One region of the Mesorhizobium sp. P2_C5_2 genome, then DNA from elsewhere that is predicted to be linked to it. Evidence: predicted binding sites of a transcription regulator. Region 1 holds the regulator's gene; the other holds the start of a gene.
The links. The regulator LexA, encoded in region 1, represses DNA repair genes until DNA is damaged. The targets are predictions, from matches to a motif close to TGTTCNNNNTGTGTTCNG.
Positions count from the first base shown of each region.

Region 2: a site for LexA is predicted at 5,137-5,154, ahead of dinB (DNA polymerase IV). Genes of this name have one in related genera too.

Region 1 covers NZ_JBFUDV010000004.1:615,143-626,120, reverse strand. Annotated here, with positions in the region: gene moaC (cyclic pyranopterin monophosphate synthase MoaC) at 32-514, shown strand; gene AC1D1B_RS18260 (molybdopterin molybdotransferase MoeA) at 515-1,720, shown strand; gene AC1D1B_RS18255 (alpha/beta hydrolase) at 1,765-2,595, opposite strand; gene AC1D1B_RS18250 (AMP-binding protein) at 2,761-4,386, shown strand; gene kynA (tryptophan 2,3-dioxygenase) at 4,383-5,219, shown strand; gene kynU (kynureninase) at 5,309-6,556, opposite strand; gene AC1D1B_RS18235 (GntR family transcriptional regulator) at 6,723-7,502, shown strand; gene lexA (transcriptional repressor LexA) at 7,722-8,474, shown strand; gene AC1D1B_RS18225 (ComEC/Rec2 family competence protein) at 8,468-10,939, opposite strand.
Region 2 covers NZ_JBFUDV010000002.1:153,555-164,532, reverse strand. Annotated here, with positions in the region: gene AC1D1B_RS07660 (hypothetical protein) at 1-114, shown strand, start outside; gene AC1D1B_RS07655 (type I secretion system permease/ATPase) at 133-2,136, shown strand; gene AC1D1B_RS07650 (HlyD family type I secretion periplasmic adaptor subunit) at 2,148-3,443, shown strand; gene AC1D1B_RS07645 (excalibur calcium-binding domain-containing protein) at 3,570-3,833, shown strand; gene dinB (DNA polymerase IV) at 3,837-5,078, opposite strand; gene AC1D1B_RS07635 (hypothetical protein) at 5,307-5,543, shown strand; gene AC1D1B_RS07630 (hypothetical protein) at 6,011-6,775, shown strand; gene AC1D1B_RS07625 (hypothetical protein) at 6,973-7,380, shown strand; gene AC1D1B_RS07620 (hypothetical protein) at 7,653-7,874, shown strand; gene AC1D1B_RS07615 (hypothetical protein) at 8,014-8,163, opposite strand; gene AC1D1B_RS07610 (hypothetical protein) at 8,328-8,627, shown strand; gene AC1D1B_RS07605 (DUF982 domain-containing protein) at 8,643-8,945, opposite strand; gene AC1D1B_RS07600 (DUF1236 domain-containing protein) at 9,157-9,486, shown strand; gene AC1D1B_RS07595 (hypothetical protein) at 9,576-9,791, shown strand; gene AC1D1B_RS07590 (DUF2934 domain-containing protein) at 9,876-10,115, shown strand; gene AC1D1B_RS07585 (hypothetical protein) at 10,250-10,615, opposite strand; TPP riboswitch at 10,810-10,922, shown strand; gene AC1D1B_RS07580 (YkoF family thiamine/hydroxymethylpyrimidine-binding protein) at 10,913-10,978, shown strand, end outside.

The DNA.
Region 1 (10,978 bases):
CGGACGCACGTCGCCCTATGGTAGCCTGAGAATGACAAGCGCCCTCACCCATCTCGGCGCCAAGGGCGAGGCCAATATGGTCGATGTCGGCGACAAGGAAGAGACGACGCGCACGGCGATCGCCGAAGGCTTTGTCTCGATGCGGCCGGAAACCCTCAAGATGATCCTCGACGGCGACGCCAAGAAGGGCGATGTGCTGGGCACAGCGCGCATTGCCGGCATCATGGCGGCCAAGAAGACACATGAGCTGATCCCGCTCTGCCATCCACTGCTGTTGACCAAAGTGTCGGTCGACATCGAGCCGGATCCAGGCCTGCCTGGCCTCAGAGTCACCGCGCTCGCCCGCGTCACCGGCAAGACCGGCGTCGAGATGGAGGCGCTGACCGCGGCATCGGTGGCGTGTCTGACCATTTACGACATGGCCAAGGCGGCCGACCGCGCCATGGTGATTTCCGGCATAAGGCTGGTGGAAAAGACCGGCGGCAAGTCCGGCGACTACAAGGCGGGTTCGTAAATGGCGCTGGTTCCGGTCGCCGAGGCGCTTCAACGCCTCCTCGAAGGCGCTGTGGCGCGGCCGGGTGAAAGCGTCGCGCTGGCGGATGCGGCCGGCCGGGTGCTGGCGGAGCCTGTCGTGGCGCTGCGCACCCAGCCGCCTTTCAACGCGTCCGCCATGGACGGCTATGCCGCACGAGCCGAGGACGTAGCATCCGCCCCGGCGCGGCTTTCGGTGATCGGCATGGCGCCAGCCGGGCGCGGCTTTGATGGCACTGTCGGCAAGGCGCAGGCCGTGCGCATCTTCACAGGCGCGCCGCTGCCTGAAGGCGCAGACACCATCGTCATCCAGGAAAATGTCCGGGATCTCGGCGGCGGCCAGATCGAGGTGACCGAACCGACGGCGAAGGAACGCAACATCCGCCGCCGCGGGCTGGATTTTGCGCAAGGCGACGTGCTGCTGGAAAAAGGCCGCGTGCTCGATCCGGCCGCACTCTCGCTGGCCGCATCGGCCAATCACCCGACGCTGAAGGTGGTGCAACGGCCGCTGGTCGCCATCATTGCCACCGGCGACGAGTTGCTGCCGCCGGGCAGCGCGCTTGGCCCAGACCAAATCATCTCGTCCAACGCCTATGGCGTCGCCGCTGCCGCGCAGTCTGTCGGCGCCCGCGCGCTCGATCTCGGTATCGCGGCTGATCGCAAGGAAGCTATCGCGGCACTGGTGAAAAAGGCCGTCGCTGCGAAAGCCGACGTCATCGTCACGCTCGGCGGCGCCTCGGTCGGCGACCACGATCTTGTGCACGACGTGCTCACCGGCGAAGGCATGAAGCTCGATTTCTGGAAGCTCGCCATGCGCCCGGGCAAGCCGCTGATGTTCGGGCGTCTCGGCGACATCAGGTGCATCGGCCTGCCCGGCAACCCGGTGGCGAGCCTGGTCTGCTCGCAGCTGTTCCTGAAGCCGCTTTCGGCGCAACTTGGCGGCTGCACCTTCCGGCAGGACATCCGGCAGGCGCAGCTTGGCGCCGCGATGCCGGCCAATGATCTGAGGCAGGACTATGTGCGCGCCGTGGTCCGGGAAGAAGCCGGCGCACTGGTGGCGACGCCGTTCGGCATCCAGGATTCCTCGATGCTGCGAATGCTGGCCGACGCCAACGGCTTGATCGTGCGCGAGCCCTTCGCTCCGGCGGCAGCCGTGGGCGCCGGGTGTCGCGTCCTGATGCTACGCTGAAGATCAAGCGTCCAAGCCATTAATTTTAGAGATGAAACTGGTTTTTATTCGGCAAGCAATGTCCGCGTCAGCGGATGTGTCGGATCGGCAAGCCCGTCGACGATGTCGTAGTGATGCCGGTCGGGTTCGACCACCGCGCTGGTGGTGGCGCCAAGGCCGGTCCAGATGTTGGCCAGCAACGCATTCTGGCGCAGGAACTCCGAGCGCTCACCGCCGCCGGCCCAGCAGGTGATGCGTGCGCCCTCCATCGGGCGCAGCAGCGCCGGGCTTTCGGCCAGTGCTTCCGCTTCATCGATGGTCAGTGTCGCATTCATGCCGGTGCGCATGATCGGCCGGAGGTCATGGACGCCGGAGATCGAGACGACATTGCGCACACGGCTTGCTACGTCGGCGGCCAGAGGCGTCGTTGTCGTCACCATCCTCGAGGCGAGATGGCCGCCGGCGGAATGCCCGGTCAGGATCACCGGCCCGTCGACCATCGCCGCCGCCTTGCCGATCGCCGCCGCAATTTCCCTGACGATGCCGGAAATGCGTATGTCGGGACAAAGCGTGTAAGTCGGCATTGCTACGGCAAAGCCCTTTGCGACCGCGCCGTTGGCCAGATGCGACCAGGCATTCTTGTCGAATGCCTTCCAGTAGCCGCCATGGATGAAGACGACGAGCCCTTTGGGCATGGCATCGGGAAGGAACAAATCGAGCCGGTTGCGCGGGTTGTCGCCATAGGCGATGTCGAGCTTGGCCCGACCGGCCGCCGACAGTGTGTCGCGAAAAGCCTGCGCCGGTGCGTCCCACGCGGCCGGCCAGCGATCGCTGCCGGCGATGTTGTCGCCGTTGGCGTAGGCATTGTCCCAATCGGCAACACGGTGTTCGAGCATCTGCACCCTCCCAGATGACTTCAGTTCAGTCGACAGGAATGGCCGCCGGCAAAGGCGACGTCAATGCTCCACCCTAAAAACATTTTAGGCTTGAAACAAATTTCGACTGGTGCGATCCTGTGATTGTTCAGCCGTGGGCGTGAGGCAGACAGGGGCAGCCGAAAAATGCTTGGGCCATCAGCGCATATCGACACATTCACGCGCGACAACCTGCCGCCGCCGGATCAATGGCCGGAGTTTCTGCTCGACGGCTTCCACTATCCCGACCACATAAACGCCGGCGTTGAATTGACCGACAGGCTGGTCGAAAAGGGCTTTGGCGACCACACCGCGCTGATCGGCAATGGCCGCCGCCGCACCTACAAGGAACTGTCCGACTGGACGAACAGGCTGGCCCATGCGCTGGTCGAAAATTACGGCGTCAAACCGGGCAATCGGGTGCTGATCCGTTCGGCCAACAACCCGGCCATGGTCGCCTGCTGGCTGGCCGCCACCAAGGTTGGCGCGGTGGTCGTCAACACCATGCCGATGTTGCGTGCCGGCGAACTCGCCAAGATTGTCGACAAGGCGGAAATCACAATCGCACTTTGCGATACAAGGCTGATGGACGAGATGACCGCCTGCGCCAAGGGCAGTGCGTATCTCAAGCAGGTCATCGGCTTCGACGGCACGGCCAACCATGACGCGGAACTCGATCGCGTCGCCCTCGACAAGCCGGTCACCTTCACTGCCGTCAACACTGGCCGCGACGACGTCGCCCTGCTCGGCTTCACCTCCGGCACCACCGGTGTGCCGAAGGCGACGATGCATTTCCACCGCGACCTGCTGATCATCGCTGACGCCTACGCCCGCGAAATCCTGGAGGTGACGCCGGACGACATCTTCGTCGGCTCCCCGCCTCTCGCCTTCACCTTCGGTCTTGGCGGGCTCGCCATCTTCCCGTTGCGCTTCGGTGCCGCGGCGACGTTGCTGGAACAGGCGACGCCGCCCAACATGATCCACATCATCGAGACCTACCGGGCGACCATTTCCTTCACCGCGCCGACCGCCTATCGGGCGATGCTGAAGGCCATGGATGAAGGTGCTGACCTGTCCTCGTTGCGCGTCGCGGTTTCGGCCGGCGAAACACTGCCGGCGCCTGTTTTCGAGGAATGGACTGAAAAGACCGGCAAGCCGATCCTCGATGGGATCGGCGCCACCGAAATGCTGCACATCTTCATCTCCAACCGCTTCGACGACATGAAGCCAGCCTCCACCGGCAAGGCCGTCGGCGGCTATCAGGCACGCATCGTCGATGACGAGATGCGAGAGGTGCCGCGCGGTTCGACAGGCCGCCTGGCGGTGCGCGGCCCGACCGGCTGCCGCTACATGGCCGATGAAAGGCAGAAGGAATATGTCCGCGACGGCTGGAACCTCACCGGCGACACTTTTACCCAGGACGAGGACGGTTTCTTCCATTTCGCCGCGCGCTCCGACGACATGATCGTCAGCGCCGGCTACAACATTGCAGGTCCCGAGGTCGAAGCGGCGTTGCTTTCGCATCCCGATGTCGCCGAATGCGCCGTCATCGGCGCCGAGGACCGCGAGCGAGGCCAGATCGTCGAGGCGCATATCGTGCTGGTGCAAGGCGTGACGCCGGACGCATTGACCGTCAAACGCCTGCAGGACCACGTCAAGGCAACGATCGCGCCTTACAAATATCCGCGTTCGGTAAAGTTCATCGATGCCTTGCCCAAAACCCAGACCGGCAAAATCCAGCGCTTCCGGTTGCGCGCGGAGAAGAGCAATTGAGCGAGCCGCACGATCCGGCGTCCGATGGCGCGCAGATGTCGTTCGATGAGCGAATGTCCTACAGCGACTATCTGCACCTGGAGAAGGTGCTCGACGCGCAGACGCCACTGTCTTCTGCCCATGACGAGATGCTGTTCATCATCCAGCATCAGACATCGGAATTGTGGATGAAGCTGGCCTTGCACGAGATCGGCGCCGCGATCCGCGCGATCCGCGCCGACCGCCTCGAACCGAGCTTCAAGATGCTGTCTCGCGTCGCGCGCATCTTCGAGCAGCTCAACAATGCCTGGGACGTGCTGCGCACGATGACGCCCAGCGAGTACACCGAGTTTCGCGACGCGCTCGGCCAATCCTCGGGCTTCCAGTCCTGGCAGTACCGCGCCATCGAGTTCATGGCGGGCAACCGCAACCTCGCCATGCTCGGCCCGCACAAGCACCGGCCAGAACTTACGGACAGACTGGAAGCGATCCTGGCCACGCCGTCGCTCTATGACGAGGCGCTGCTGCTCCTGGCGCGCAACGGCTTCGACATCGGCGCCGACGCCAGGCGCACGGACTGGCGCGAGACGCGCGCAGAGAACGAAGAAGTGCTGGTTGCCTGGCAAACCGTTTACCGCGACCCGCAGCGCTACTGGATGCTCTACGAACTGGCCGAGAAGCTGGTCGACTTCGAGGATTACTTCCGCCGCTGGCGCTTCAACCACGTCACCACGGTCGAGCGCATCATCGGTTTGAAGCGCGGCACCGGCGGCACCTCAGGCGCCTCCTACCTGAAGAAGATGCTGGAGGTCGTGCTGTTTCCGGAGCTCTGGACGGTTCGCACCCGGCTCTGAGCTCTTTGTTTGGCGCAATTCCCAAGGCAAAGCGCAATGCGCTTTTCCCGGGAAAACCGCGTCACACTTTTCCTGGAATTGCGCCGGCTTCAGGTAACCGCGGTCTTCGCCGCGAAGCGGGCGTCCTGCCACGCGCCGGTGCGCAGAATATCCTCCAGCACTTCGACCGCCTGCCAGACATCGCCATAACCGACATAGAGCGGTGTGAAGCCGAAACGGATAGTCGACGGCGCCCGGAAATCGCCGATCACGCCGCGCTCGATCAGTGCGCGCATCACCTGATAGCCGTGCGGGTGGAGGAATGACACCTGGCTGCCACGCTGGCTGCCGTCGCGAGGACTTTCCAGTTCAAGCCCGTAGGCGCCGCATCTGGCTTCGACGAGCTGGATAAACAGGTCGGTCAGCGCGATGCTCTTTTTGCGCACCGCCGTCATATCGACATCGTTCCAGATATCGAGTGCGCCCTTGAGCGCCCGCATCGACAGCACCGGCTGCGTTCCGCACAGAAAGCGGCGGATGCCGCTGCCGACGGCAAAGCCCTGCTCGAAGGCAAAGGGCCGCGCATGGCCCCACCAGCCGCTGAGCGGCTGGTGGACATCGCCATGGTGGCGCGCGGCAGCATAGATGAAGGCCGGCGAGCCCGGGCCGCCATTGAGGTATTTGTAGGTGCAGCCGACGGCGAAATCGGCGTTGGCACGGTCGAGTTCGACTGGCAAGGCGCCGGCCGTGTGGCAGAGATCCCAGATGATCAGCGCGCCGGCGTCATGTGCCTTGCGCGTCAGCGCCGCCATGTCGCGCAACTGGCCGGATTTGTAGTTGACGTGGTTGACCAGGATGACCGCAACGCTGTCGTCGATCAGCTCCTCGATTGCGGCGGCGTCGACACCCTCCAGCCGCAGCCGCGTTCCCGGCCGGGTCGAGGCCACGCCTTCGGCCATGTAGAGGTCGGTCGGGAAACTGTCGCCCTCGGCAACGATGACCGACCGATCCGGCCGCATGCCGAGCGCGGCGTGCAGCAGCTTGTAGATGTTGATCGAGGTTGTGTCGCAGACCACCGTCTGCCCGTTGGCCGCGCCGATCAGTCGTCCGAGCTGATCTCCGAGTTCCACCGGCATGTTGAACCAGCCTGCGGTGTTCCAGGCGCGAATGAGATCCTGCGCCCATTCCCGCGTCGCGGCCTGCTGCAGTTCGCTGAAGACGGCTGGTGACGCGGCACCCAGCGAATTGCCGTCGAGATAGATCACGCCCTCCGGCAAGACAAAGCGTTCACGCATGGAACGCAGCGGATCAGCGGCATCCATAGCTTCGATTGCAGCGAGATCGGGTGTCATGCTCATGATCCGGTGCCCTCCATGGACAAACGCACTCGGCGGAGCCTGCCCGCCCAAACATGCCGGCGATCTTGAGCGGTCCTCCGGAAGCTGTCAAACATTATATATAATTTACGCAATGAAAGGCTTTGATATATAATCATCAGCCGAGCAATCTGTCTAATGGGTCACGATGCTGGATGACGAGCAGTCCTCGAAGACGGAAGCGGCCTATCGGCTGCTCAGGCGCGATATTCTTGCGACCCGGCTGGCGCCTGCCGCGCCGTTGAAGCTGAGCACGCTGCGCGGCACCTATGGTATCGGCTGGACGCCGCTGCGCGAGGCGCTGTCGCGGCTGGAGGCCGAACGGCTTGTGACGGCCATCAGCAACCGTGGGTTTGCGGTCGCTCCCGTCTCTCGGGCGGAGCTCGAGGACTTGTCGCGTGCGCGGCTGGTGGTCGAACTGCCCTTGCTGGTGGAATCGATCGAGAAGGGCGACCGTCAGTGGGAAGACGCGGTCGTTACCGCCCATTATCGTCTCTCACGGTGTGGGTCCGTTCTCGACGATCCCTCCGATGATGCCGTCGACGTGTGGTACGAAAAACATGATGCCTTCCACGCGGCGCTGCTCAATGCCGCGACATCCAGCTGGCTGCTGCGCTTCAATGCGACGATCTCCGACCAATTGCATCGCCATCACCGCTTTCTGGGCCTGGCCCCAACGCTGCGCGCGGCTGCCGGCCGCAAGGATGGACACCAGAAGGCCATGGAGGCCCTGCGCGACGCCGTGGCGATCGAACACCACACCGCACTGATGGAAGCAGCCCTTGATCGCGACACTGAGCGCGCAAAAACACTGATGACCGTTCACATCGGCTACACGCTGCAGGTCTATGCCCAGAGTGAACCGGGCGGCGCGGCGGATGCGGCGCAGCCCCACCCGAAAAAGCAGCGGCGATCGGGCAAGGCGTGAACCAGCCCAGATGACGCAGACCCTCGGCACTTCAGTCTCGTTTAACACCGTTGCCGGCAAACGAGCGCAGGCGCTGTCTGCGGCGTGCCGATGTTAAGCTGAACAAAACGTCAACACATTCATTAAACTTTAAATGGTTGCGGAACACAACTGGAACAGATAGTGTTTGTTCTGGGTTTGTTTTTTCCGATTCTGGTTTCAGAACCCCGGGGGGCCGCGATGCTGACGCGTAAACAACATGAGCTTCTGATGTTCATCCATGAACGCCTGAAGGAGAGCGGAATCCCGCCGTCTTTCGACGAGATGAAGGAGGCGCTGGACCTCGCCTCCAAGTCCGGCATTCACCGCCTGATCACGGCGCTCGAGGAGCGCGGTTTCATTCGCCGGCTGCCGAACCGGGCGCGCGCGCTGGAAGTGCTGCGGCTGCCCGACTCGATCGCGCCCGGCCTCAATGCGGCGAGGAAGTTTTCGCCAAGCGTCATCCAGGGCAGTCTCGGCCAAGGTGGCGTGGGGCAAGGCGGTCTCGGCCGGCAGATCAAGCCGGCCTCATCGTCGCGTTCGATGTCCGCCGGCAATGACGATGCGGTTTCCGCGGTGTCGATCCCGGTGATGGGACGCATCGCCGCCGGTGTGCCGATCGACGCCATCCAGCACCAGACGCATTCGATCTCGGTGCCGCCGGACATGATCATGGGCGGCGAACACTACGCGCTTGAGGTCAAGGGCGACTCGATGATCGAGGCCGGCATTTTCGACGGCGATACGGTCATTATCCGCAATGCCGACACCGCCAGCCCCGGCGAGATCATCGTGGCACTGGTCGACGAGGAGGAAGCGACGCTGAAACGCTTCCGCCGCAAGGGCGCCTCGATCGCGCTGGAAGCCGCCAACCCGGCTTATGAGACGCGCATCTTCGGGCCGGATCGGGTCAAGGTGCAGGGCAAACTCGTCGGATTGATCCGGCGTTACTGAACCGGCTCAGGTTTGTACGCCGGCTTCGCCGACCTTTCAGGCTGCTTGTAGGGCGGCAGGCCGCGCGCTTCGCGTGAGAAGCGGCGTTGCTCGTGCCAGGGACGATAAGGCTTGTCGACGGCGAAGCGGATGGTTGGCGCTGTCGCGGCCAATCGCGGATCGAAGAAGACGGCGGCACTGCCGTGGCGGGCAAGCTGCTTCTTCGTCACGACCAGCACCAGCGGGTCGCGGCACGGATTGTAGGCGGTGGCATCGTCGATGACGATCAGGCTCGCGAAAGCGCAGGCCGGCCGGGCCGTCTTGCGATCCTTCGCCAGCGCGATGATGGCACCGGATGGATGCCGAGCAATGCAGAGATCGCTCCTGCAATAGAAGGGCGCGCCTGGCGGCAGATCGAGTGGATCGAGATCGAACCGCGTGTCTGTTGCCTCGAATATCTCAGGCGGGATAATCGTTTCGGCCCTCAGCGCGCGTTTCCAGTTATCTGTGGTGAATTCGTTGAAGCGTTCGCGATTGAGCGCGAGTTCGCCGCCACCGATAGGCACAGCCACCAAATGCGCATCCTCGGAAATGAGCACATCAGGCGTGCGCACCTGCGGCACCGTCAACAGGCCGGCCAGCGCGAAGGGAATGGCCGCCAGCCTCAGCCAGGTGGTGGCCATGGTTGCAATGACGAGGGCGACCGCCACCAGCAGCACCGAGCGGATGGAGATCAACCCGACGGCATCGACCGGCGAGCGCTCGGAAATCCAGGCCGATATAGCGATCATCGCGGTCAGGCCCTTGCCCATCACATAGAGGAACGGCCCATCGGCGCCGAACGGCATAGCCAGCGCGCTGAGCACGGCGAACGGCATGACCACCAGCGAGACGATCGGCATTACTGTGAGATTGGCGAGTAGGCTGAGCGGCGACACGCGCTGAAAATGCCAGATGGCAAACAGCACGGTAGCACTGCCAGCGATAATCGAGGTCATGGCAAGGCCGCCCATGGCCAGCAGGAATTTTCGCGACAGGAAGCCGACAAAGGAGCGTTTCGCCGGCGGCGGCCTCACCTTGTCGGCGCGGTAGTCGGCCCAGCCGGCATAGGCGCCGACGAGCGCGGCGGTTGCGGCAAACGACATCTGGAAACTGGGGCCGACGACCTCATGCGGCGACACCAGGATGACGGCGATGGCCGAGATCGCCAGATTGCGCATGGTGAGCGCAGCACGGTCGAACAGCACCGCGACGAGCATGACCCCCAGCATGATGAAGCTGCGCTCGGCGGCAACCACGACGCCTGAAATGACGAGATAAGCGGCGATGGAGACAAGGGCCGCGGCGGCCGCATATTTCTTGACTGGCCGGCGCGAGGAGAAATCCGGAAACAGCGCAAACGCACCCCGCAGCAACGCCATGATGGTGCCGGCAACCAGCGCCATGTGCAGGCCGGAAATGGAGATGATGTGGTAGATGCCGGTGCGCCGCATCGCCTCGTTGACCTCGTCCGGAATGCCGGCGCGCACGCCGACTATCAGCGCTGCGGCAATCTCGCCTTCGGCTCCGCCGATCTTGCCCCTGATATGATCGGCAATGTTTTCGCGCGCATTCTCAATTGCCGAAGAGAGCCGTGCGGTCAGCGGCAGCGGTCCTTGCGCGGCGATGGTTTTGGGATTGCCGAGAAAGAAGCCGCTACCGCCGATGCCGGTGAAATAGCTGTCGAAGGAGAAATCATAGCTCTCCGGCCGCACCGGACCGGTCGGCGGCAACAGCCTGGCATAGCCGGTGATCAGGGAGCCGGCTGTCATATCGGCGGGAACAGTGCGCGCCGAGAGCCTGACCCGCTCCGGCGCGTAGCGCAGCTTGGGGCGAGCGGTCGAAATCACGTCGAGCGTCAGCCTGACGCGGCCGTTTTCCATCTGCTCAAGACTGACGACGCGGCCGGTCAGCCGTGTTTGAATCTCGGAACCGAGCATTTGCGTTCCGGCACGCCAGGTCTCGACCTTGACGGCGACGACGCCGAGCGCGCACAGCATCGCGGCCATAAAACACAGATGCGTCCTCGGCCAGGACCGCGCGACGGCTGCGCAACAGGCCGCGAGCAGCACAATGGCGATTGGCTGGGCAAAGCCCGGCTCGCTGGCCAGCGAGAAGTAAAGGACCACGCCGGCCGCCAGGAAAACCGGCACCAGCAGAAAGGCAACGCCACGGTCGAGTTCGGTGACGGCGGCCACGGCAAGGCTGCGACGGATTGCTGGCCATGTCGAACGGCGTAGCAGCCTGCGCAAACGGATGGCGGATGCGGGCACGGCGACCGGCACCGACGCAGTGTCATCCGGAGACAAAGGCCGGAGGCCAGGTCGCGTCTCGGGCAGCACGACGGGCATCGGCTCGGCATGGGGACTGTCGGCAAACAGGGAGCGTTCGTTGACGCTTGTCGCAGCGCCCTCGCCTTGATCCACGCCCCGGCCACGTCCAGCCATCGGGTCTGCCCCTTGCGCCCCAGACCTCCTATGCTACAT
Region 2 (10,978 bases), on a different contig from region 1:
GCCGGATCCGAGCTTGCCGGAAACCTCATTCACCAGGAGCTCGATTTCTACAACAACACCGGAATGACCTTCGAAGGAGCGATACTGCACATCTACGCCAATGATGGCGGCTGATGCCAGGAAGCGTTCCGCATGACACTGCTGCTCAGATTTCCAAAACTCATCCTCGCCACCGGCGTGTTTGTGCTCGCGTTTGGCGAAGTGCGGTTGGCAGTGTCTGAAATCAGCACGCGCTGGGTGGTTCTTGGGGGAACGCTCGGCGCGCTGCTCTTGCTCTACATCTGGAGGTCTTCTGGCCGTGAGTCCGCCGTGAAACCGCCCCCGGTTCACGTAGCCGACAGCAAGCCACAGCCAGGGAGGGGAAAGCGGCAGGCGGCGGGCCCCCCGACGTCCGAGCTCGCGGCTGCACTTGCCGCCTGCCGCTCAGCCTTCGCCGCGGTCGCGCTGTTCAGCGGCGTGCTCAACGTGCTGATGCTCGCCGGCTCGCTCTACATGCTCGAAGTCTACGACCGCGTGCTGCCGAGCCGCAGCATGCCGACGCTGATCGGCCTCAGCGTGCTTGTCGTCATCCTTTACGCCGGGCAGGGCGTGCTCGATCTCGTGCGTGGCCGCATTATGGTGCGCATCGGCGGCGCCCTTGACGAGGCGCTCGGCGCCCGCGTCTATTCCAGCGTCCTCAAGCTGCCGCTCAAGGTCGGGCGCAACGGCGACAGCATGCAGTCGGTGCGAGACCTCGACAGCGTGCGTGCCTTCCTGTCGGGCAGCGGCCCGACCGCTTTGTTCGACCTGCCGTGGCTGCCGCTCTATCTGGCCGTCATCTTCATGTTCCACGTGCTTCTCGGCCTGACTGCCCTGGTCGGCGCGATCGTGCTCGTCTTTTTGACCGTCCTTGCCGAGCGGCTGACGCGCAAGCCGGTTACCTCCGGCACCCAGACCGGCATCATCCGCAACGGCCTGACGTCCACAGGCAACCGCAACGCGGAAGTGATCGCGGCTCTTGGCATGGGCGGCAGGATGGTCAAGAGATGGGAACACGCCAACCGCGATTATCTTGCCGAGCAGCGTCGTGTCAGCGATATCGCCGGCGGCTTCGGCGCCGTGTCCAAGGTGCTGCGCATGCTGCTGCAGTCGGCCATGCTCGGCGTCGGCGCCTGGCTGGTGATCGAGCAACAGGCGACCGCGGGCATCATCATCACCGCTTCGATCCTGAGCGGTCGCGCACTCGCCCCCGTCGACCTGGTCATCGCCAACTGGAAAGGCTTCCTGACGGCGCGGCAGGGCTGGCAGCGGCTGACCAGGATTCTCGCGGCGGTGCCGGCCGACGCCGATCCGATGGTGATGCCGGTCCCAAGCCGCCACGTGTTCATGCAAGGCGTCAGCGTCGCGGCGCCCGGCACGCAGCGCCCGCTGGTGCATGACGCCAGTTTTGCCCTTGAGGCGGGACACGCCGTCGGCGTCATCGGCCAGAGCGGTTCGGGCAAGTCGACGCTGGTCAGGGCGCTCGTCGGGGCCTGGCAGCCCGCCGCCGGCAGGATCCGCCTCGACGGCGCCGACCTCGACCAGTGGTCGGCGGAGGATCGTGGCCGCTTCATCGGTTACCTGCCGCAGGATGTGGAACTGTTTGCCGGCACGGTCGCCGAGAACATCGCGCGTTTCGAGCCCGATGCCGATCCCGCCTCGATCATTGCCGCGGCCAACGCCGCCGGCGCGCATGATCTCATCGTCGGTTTCCGCGACGGCTACGAAACCCAGATCGGCGAGCTCGGCGAGGCCGTGTCGGCCGGCCAGCGCCAGCGCATCGCGCTGGCCCGCGCGCTCTATCGCGATCCTTTCCTTGTCGTGCTCGATGAGCCGAATTCAAACCTCGATGCCGAAGGTGAGCAGGCGCTACTGCAGGCGATCATGGGGGTGCGGAAGCGCGGCGGCATGGTCGTGCTGGTGGCGCACCGGCCGAGCGCGCTCGCCACGGTCGATTTCATCCTCGCCATGAACCAGGGCCGCGTCCAGGCTTTCGGCCTCAAGGACGACGTTTTGGCCAAGCTGTTCCCGCGGCCGCAGCCACCGGTGGTCGCCGTGCCACGTCTCAGGCTCGCCACCGAAGAGCCGACGCCCGGCGCGGTGGCGGCAGGCGAATGAAGGGAGGAACGATGCTGAGCTCCTCCCACCAATCCATTCGACGCTATATGCGTTTCGGTCTCGTCGCGGTCGCGCTGCTGGTTGGCGGTGTCGGCGGCTGGGCATCGCTGACCCGCATTTCCGGAGCGGTCATCGCCCCCGGGGTCCTCGTTGTCGATTCCCACGTCAAGGACGTGCAACATTCGACCGGAGGCATCGTCGGCGAGATCGCCGTGCGCGACGGCGACCGCGTCAAGCACGGTGCGCTGCTCGTGCGCCTCGACCCCACCATGCCGGCAGCCAACCTTGCCGTGGTGACCAAGTCGCTGGACCAGCTGTCGGCGCGCGAGGCGCGCCTCGAGGCCGAGCGCCAGGGCGCCGATACCATTGCCTTCCCTAGGGATGTTCTCGATCGCCGCGACGACCCGGCGATCGCCGAGATCATTGCCGGCGAGGAACAGGTCTTCGAGACAGGGCGGGCGTCCCGGTCCGGCCAGAAGAGCCAGTTGCAGGAGCGCATTCTCCAGCTGCAGAAGGAGATCGTCGGGAACACTGGCCAGGCTGACGCCAAGTCGAAAGAAATCACGCTCGTCGAGGAAGAATTGGCCAGCATACGTCAGCTGTGGAAAAAGCGGCTGATTTCCATCGACCGCCTGACGGCCATGGAGCGCGAGTCGGCGCGGCTCGACGGCGAGCGCAGCCAGCTGATAGCGGCCCAGGCGCAGGCCCAGGGCAAGATTGCCGAGATCAATTTGCAGATTATCCAGATCGACCTCGAACTCAGCACCGACGTCAACAAGGAGTTGCGCGATATCGACGCCAAGGTTGGCGAACTGACGGAGCGCAAGATCGCCGCCGAGGACCAGCTCAAGCGCATTGACATTCGTGCGCCGCAGGACGGCGTCGTGCAACAGTCCATCGTCCATACCATCGGCGGTGTCATCACCCCCGGCCAGACAATCATGCAGATCGTGCCCGACAGCGACAGCCTGACCGTCGAGGCCAAGATCGCGCCGAGCGACATCGACCAGCTATGGGTCGGCCAGCCGGCCGCACTGCGCTTCTCGGCCTTCAACCAGCGCACCACGCCGCAGATCAACGGCACGGTCGAGCGCACCTCGCCGGACACGACCACCGACCAGCGCACCGGCATCAGCTACTACACCGTGCGCATCGCGACCACGAGCGCGGAAGTGGCTCGCCTTGGCGAGATCAAGTTGGTTCCGGGCATGCCGGTCGAATCCTTCATCAAGACCGCCGACCGGACCGTGATTTCCTACCTCGTCAAGCCGCTGCAAGACCAGATCAACCGCGCCTTCAGGGAGTGAGGCCACAGAGCGTGCCAAGAAGGGGGCGTGCCAAGAAGGGGCGTGCCAAGGATGATGCACCTGCCGTTCCTGCGTTGGTCAATGCATCGCCGCCACGGCAGGTCGGGCAGGTTGAGACGGCTGGCCATGCTGGCCCCGTTCATCCTATTGTTCGGCTACATCGTCTACGGCTTTCTGGGCGTCCGGTTCGACTCGCCTTGGGCGGTGCTCAGGCACCTTGCGGCATTTCCGAACTGTAGCGCTGCGCGTGCCGTCGGCCTGGCCCCTGCGCATGTGGGAGAACCGGGCTACTGGCCGACGCACGACGCCGATCGTGACGGCATAGCTTGCGAGCCCTGGCATGGGGCAAGCGGCGTCAAAGTGCATCGCTATTGGCGCACCGGCCGATAGTTCTCACAGCTCCTTTTCCGCTAGTTCGCGGAAGGCGTCGGGAACCGAGCGCCGGGCCTCCAGCGCCACCGCGCCATAGCCGACCGCCTCTCTGCCAAAGCGCTGGCGGATCTTGTCGATGGCGCGGTCGGCGCCAAAGCGCGCCAGGCCCTTTTTGCTTCCCGGCTGCTTTCTCTCGTCGGCAAGCCCGAGCGGCAGTTCCAGCTGCAGCTCGGCACTTTCTTCCAGTTGCGACACCGAGATCGCCAGCAGTGAGATGGTCTTTTCCCGCGGGTTGGCGGCCAGCACGCCGCGCACCAGCTCCTCGGCGATTTCGGCCAGCATCGCGGTCGCCGAAATCGGCTGCTCGAGCGTCAGCGAGCGCGTGACAGCGTGCAGATCGGCGAAACGCACCCGCACCGTCACCGTGCGGCCGGGCCGCGATTTTGCCCTGAGGCGGCTGGCGACCCGGTCTGCCAGATGCAGCAGCACAGGTCCGAAGATACGGGCCTCGGCAGGCCGCTTGCCAAGTGCCGACTGCGCACCGGCGGAATGCGATCGACGGTGGGTTTCGAGTTTTCGCGGGTCGCGGTTCCATGCCAGCGACGCCAGCTTTTCGCCGGCGGCAGGCCCGAGCAACCGGCGCAGTGCGCCGCTGTGGGTCTTGGCCAGCTGGCCGATGGTCTCGACACCGATCTCGGCCAGCCGCGCTTTGGTCGCCGGGCCGACGCCCCACATCAACCCGACCGGCAAATCGTGCAGAAAGGCGAGCTCCGTTGCCGGATCGACCACCACCAGCCCGTCGGGTTTTGCCACTTGCGAGGCGATCTTGGCCAGGTGTTTGGTGCGCGCCACGCCGATCGAGATCGGCAGCCCGAGTTCGGCCCGTACACGCCGCCGCACCCTGGCGGCGATCTCGGCCGGCGACCCGAACAGATGCGTGCAGCCGGCGACATCGGCAAAGGCCTCGTCGATAGAGATGCGCTCGACCAGCGGCGTGAAATCGTCGAGCACTTTTATCGCGGCGTCGCCCAGCCTCTGGTACTCGCCGAAATTTCCGCCGACAAAGATCAACTGCGGGCAAAGCTCCCGCGCGCGTCGTCCCGGCATCCCGCCGCGCACGCCAAAACCCCTGGCCTCGTAGGAAGCGGCAAGCACGACACCGCCGCCGACGGCAATCGGCTTGCCCCTGAGCGACGGGTCGAGCAGCTGCTCGACCGAGGCATAGAAGGCGTCGAGATCCGCATGCAGGATGGTGGGTTCCATCCCGGCCGTTCCTTTGGGCGTTGCAGCATTAGCCGCGTCTGTTGCTAGGGGTGGTTTTGCGAACAAATAGAGAACAAACAGGGTCCGCTGTCAAGCACGGCGCTTACCTCCAGTGAGTTTGCTGGAGACCGGCGGTCGATTGATCTGCCTTGCCGCCGGGCGCAGGGAACATTGTCTCTCGCCACGGCGTTCATTGTCTCGATGGGACACTGTTTCGAGGAGGCCGGTATGGGCCAGTTCGAGATGATCGACCTCGTTAGCGTCGTTGACGCCTGCACGAGCGATCGCGTTGCCGGGCACTGCGTGTCGATGGCCAAGGCGGTGGAAGAGTTGCGGGTGCTGACCGGCGATTTCGTGTCGCCGGACGAGGCGGTGGCCAATGCGCTGTCTGCGGTGGCGCTGAGGCGCGGCTGCGCGGTGCTGTTCGACGAACAGCCGGGCGCTGATATCCTGCTGATGCCATAGGCCCAATGCCGCAAGCGGTTGAGAAGGCCGTCCTTCCCGGGCGACCAATCGACCATCACCGATGCTCCGAACGCCTGCTTTTCTGGTGCTCAATACATCCGCCTCGAAGGCGGCTCTGCCGGCAGCTCGATCACCAAGTTGGTTGCTCGGTCATGTCGAATCCGTATTCGACACCTGTTCGACAAATCACGCGACGACGGTCATGGTTGCGACTTAAGTATCACAGCAATTAGGCCTAAGGTCTGATCAGTATAGGGCGTCAGTCGCGCAAAGGGCCGGTTCGCTCGGCTATTTTAGAATTTGTGTTTATATTTCAATTATTTAAGAGATTTAGTCCAACCTTTTTGCAGGCCGATTATCGCGTATCGCAACCACATTTATCTAAAGTTTACTCCATCGAATTAGCAAATTCTCATATGGCGCTGCTATAGCGAGTCGGCGGAGGTGGCTATCCCCGAGGAGGTATCATGACATCCCGAAAAACTCTTTTGGCGGCGCTTGCCGCGTTTGCGCTCCTGGCCTCTCCGGCCCTGGCTGGTGCTGGTGGTAACGGTGGCGGTAACGGTGGTGGCCACGGCCATGGCGGCGGCAACGGCGGCGGCAATGGCAATGGCGGCGGCAACGGCAATTCCGGCAACAGCGCTTCGCATGGCAAGTCGGCATCGGCTCATGCCGGAAAGAAGGCCTCGACCGATGACCAGGCTGACGTCGATGACGTCGAGGTCGCCGCGACACCCAAGGAAAAGAACATCCACGCCAAGCTTGGCCGGCTGAACTCGCTGCAACGCAACATCAACGCCTATTTGAACTCCAAGAGCAAGAAGTTCGCCGGCGTTCAGGCTTTTGTGACGGCGTCCGCGAACGCCAAGCTCGCCGCAGCCGCGCTTGCCGAGGCAAATGCGGCGGTGACGGCGGCCGAGGACGCGGTGACGGCCCAGCAGGCGCTGTTCGACGCGGCGAATGCCATTACGCCTCCAACACCCGAGGTGACGGCGGCCCAGGCCGCAACGATCGCGGATCTGGAGGCCGCGGTCACGGATGCTGAAACAGCAGCTGCCGCGGCGCAGACGGCTGCCGACACTGCCACTGCCGGCATCCCATCGCTCGATGACGCACTCGCCGATATGGCCAACAAGCCGGTCGACCCTGAGGTCACCGACTGGGCCAACGGCGTGCTTGCCGAGAAGATCGACCAGATGGCCGCCAAGCTTGCTCCTCCGGTAACACCGTAAAGCCGATCGCGGTCGAAACGGCCTGATCGAACGACCAAGCCGCCGGGGTTCGCCCCGGCGGCTTTTTTGACGGCACGACGAAGCTGCCGGTCTTAAGCGGAAAAGCGTTACTAACCCTAAGTACGGTATGGAAAATCTCCGTTCCCGAGTGTAGCCTTCGCAATATCGGGGTAAACGGCATCGGGGGAAAAATCGACATGCCTAGGGTTTCGGAGCTTTTCTTTAAAACCGCCATCGTGTTCCTCATATTGGGGATCGCTGCCGGCCTGCAGATGGCGATCTCAGGCGATCACAGCGCCTTCCCGGCGCACGCGCATATCAACCTGCTGGGCTGGGTGACGAGCGCCATCTTCGGCGGTTACTACGCGCTCAATCCACAAAAGGCGGCGCGCCGCATCGCCATGATCCATTACGGGCTATATACGGTTGGCGTGGTGATCATGCTGCCAGCACTCTATGTGATGCTGCAGGGAAACCCGGCGCTTGAGCCTGTCGTCGCCGGCGGCTCGCTCATCGTCGCCGCTGCCGTTCTGATCTTTGCTTTCGTGGTGTTCTCACCCGAAACGGCGCGTTCGGTCTCTGGCGTGCCTTCGGTCTCTCGCTGACTGTTCAACGCAAGGCGATTGAAATCTGACCCGCGTCGCGAATAGCGACGGGGGTTGGTTCGGCCTGATGGCCGCAGCCGGCGGTTGCGGCGCCAGTCGCCGTTCGGGCTGTCGGCCCTATCCGTATTATTTCGTGACCATTTGGCGCCGGAACCTTCCCTGGCACCGCGCGTTGCCGCGACTGTATTCGTGCTGCCTCATATATAGGCAGCTGTGAGTACGTCTAAGCGGGCAAGGGGCAAAACAGGGTTGGGGGGAGGAGCACGACCACTATGTCGAAAAGAGAAATCGGGGCGTCCGCCTCATTGGGCAGACGCGTCGCCGATCTGAAAGCCAGGATGCGAAACGCCCGGATTACCGAACACGAGATGCAGACCTTCCAGAAGGTCGCGGCCATCATGGGGGACGCCGAAGGGTCCCTACGCATCGATGCCGACGATCTGATCGCGGCGTCCTTCGTCACCGGGGCGCTGGGCGATCCCGCATCGAACTGAAGGCCCGATCGCGCGCCCGTCGGCACTCAAGTGCCGGCGGTTTGCGGCTTGGTACGCCTGCCGTCTGCGATGGGGGAGCGTGCATCCGCACGATCCGCGTCAAGCGGTCGCTTGCCCGCTGGGGTTCAGGTGAGCGATCTCAATGGCGCTTGAAATACTGGACTTCGCGTTCGTGTTTCTCGGCCGCCTCGCGGCTGTCGAAGGTGCCGAGATTGCGTCGCCGTCCGGTCTTTTCATCGACCTTGCGCGAATAGAGCCGATATTTTCCCGATTTGAGTTTTCTGATCATCGGTGTCTCCTTGGCAGCACATGACGGCCTCCTTGAGGCTTCGAGAAGATCTAACTCGCCGCCAGCAGACAGGTTCCCCATCACCTTGTTCCCCATCACCTTCATGGAACCAATTGCCGCCGGGGTGCTTTGCCAAGGGATGATCCCAAGCAAAGGACCGGACGATGAAGATCTTTGTTTTCTTGCCCTGCGCGCTGCTGGCACTTGCCGGCCCCGCGGCCGCGCAAGACAGCGGCGAGGGCGCTCCTCCCGTACCTTGCCAGGCGCAGCCCCAGGATGGCGGCCAGCAGCCGCCTTCCTCCGATGCCGGCAATGGCAATTCGACCGCCAATCTTGGTTCTTGCGGCGGCGTGCTGCAGCCGCCACCCAGCGGTGACCAGGGCATGACGCAGCCGCCGCCGGATCAAGGCAAAACGCCGGTGATCAAGCCCGGCGAGGTGCCTGTGCAGCCGCCGAAGCAATGATCTCGTTTGAGGTCTCTACAGTGTGGGCCGGGGCCAGCCAGTTTTGGCCAGGCGAAGCGCCGTCACCGGATCGATACCGGTCCAGGCAATGCCTGCCGCCTCGGCAAAGGCGGTGAAGGCCCGCCGCGCCTGGTCCTTGGTCAGGTGTCCAGCCCTGGCCATTTCGCAGGCCCTCAGTGCCGTGTCATAAATCTTGCCGCGTCCGGCCTGCGGCCATTCCTTGAGAAAATTCTGCATCTCGGCCAACGTCGCGATGTCGCGTTTGAAGCCGGCGCCGACCGCAATCGCCACCGGAACTTGGAGCCGCATATCGTTCATATTGAAGGTCTCCTGAGGGATCGTCTTCAATGCGAATCATGCCGATGCGGTTCCAGCCTCAATGCCTGATCGGGCCGATCAATTAGTCTCCACTTACGGAACAAGACCGTACCGGAGGCGTTTGCCTCCAGGAGCCCGCCATCTCGATCTGTGCTGTTTTCGCCTCGTGCGGGAGCAAGGCGGCGCTCGCTAACAACGACAGGAGACGAAGATGAAAACCGTCCTTATTCCCGCCGTCGCCGGGCTTGCCATGATCGCTGGTCTCGGTGTTGCCGCTGCCGACGAAGTGATCGTCACGCAGCCGGCGCAGCAGCAGGTGATCGTCACCCCCAAACAGCGCACGGTCGTTCGCGAATATGTGCATAAGCACCCGCTGGCCTCGGTCAATCTTCTCGGCGTCGAACTGAATGTCGGCTCTGCTTTGCCTGACACGGTCGAACTGCAAGAGGTGCCCGATGTTCAGTACAGATACGCCGTCGTCGACAATCATACCGTGTTGGTTGACCCCGGCACGCGCAGGATCATCGAGGTCGTCGAGTAGTTCCGACCGATAGAACCATCATCGATAATCCGGCCCTGCCGTTCTTGCGAACAAGAATGGCAGGGTCGAATCGGGAAAGGAGCATTGCCATGTTGCCGCATGTCGAAACCCCGAATTCCGCCAATGTTGCGGCGTGTTGCGACAAGTTGCTGGCCGAGCGCAGTACGGCGCTGTTGTCGATGCAGGATGCGATCGCGGTCCTGCGCGAGCGCACCGGCACCGATCGTTCGGATGCCGACCTTGCGGGGCTGATTACCAAGAAAGCAGCACTGCTTGGTGTCGCGGTCGTTTCCGATCGGCGCTGAGTCACTCAAGACGCCGGCTGAATTTTCGGCTAATGTTTTCGTGGAATCTGGACCAACCGATCGGACCCAACCACGGAGGCTTAAGTGACGGACGACAGACAGGACCGTATTCGCCAGCGCGCACACGAGATTTGGGAACAGGCAGGCCGCCCCGAAGGCGCACATCAGGAACACTGGGAGCAGGCGACGGCTGAAGTCGATGGCGCAGCCGCCAAGCCGAAGAAGGCGGCGAAGAAGGCTGCTGCGAAGCCCGCCAAGGTAGACGCCAAGCCAAAGGCCGCGAAGCCTGCGGCCGCAAAGTCCGGCAAGGCCAAGTCGAAATAGGGCAACGCTGAATTCGCCCGGGGGGCCATCCTTGGCGCCCGCCGTTCAGGCGCGCCCGAGCCTCTCAACCTGACGAATTGCGGCTGCAATGGGCAGCGCAATTTGTTTGTTTGGCGACAAGGCGAAACAGCGTCTCATGCCTCCCAGGCATAACTCGACAGCGCGAAGCGGATGCCGGCTTCTGTCATGGTGAGTTCGCATTCGGTGATCTGGCGCAGATGGCGAAGATAGCGCGCCACCGTTTGCGGCAGCCAGCCGGCGCAGGCCTCGACATAGGCGCGGCTGTGAACGAGCGTGCCGGTCGACAGCCTCTCGTCCTTCTCGGCAATCACTTTCAGATACTGGCGGATGAAACGGATGTCGTCGGCGATGTCCTGGCTGGCCATCCGCCAAGCTCCGGCAACACGTTCGCGCTGGTCGAGCGACAAGAGCGACAACAGTGGGGGTGACAACAGCGGGCGGGAGAGGTCGGCGAAGGCGGCATGGTTCGCTGTGCTCACGGAAAACCCCTCGGGTGAAAAAGGTATCGTACTTTATGTACGAAATCTCGTCAAGCTTGGCGCGTACAATTTGAACGAATTCAGCACCCGAATGGCGCGGCTTTTTCACAAACGAAGAAAACTGGCCCCAACATACTTCGCGATGACCGCCGAAAAAAATCTCTTCCCCAATCGCTCGAACAGTGCTTTAACCCGCTCATCCACAGGGGTGCTCCGTATGGTCGGGGCTGAGATGAGGGCGGCAAGCCTTCGGACCCTAAAGCTGATCTGGATAATACCAGCGGAGCGAGGCGGGCGATGTTTTCCGGCGCACAGATTTCCCTTTATCCCATGACCGACGATTTCGTCGGCGTCATCCTTGGC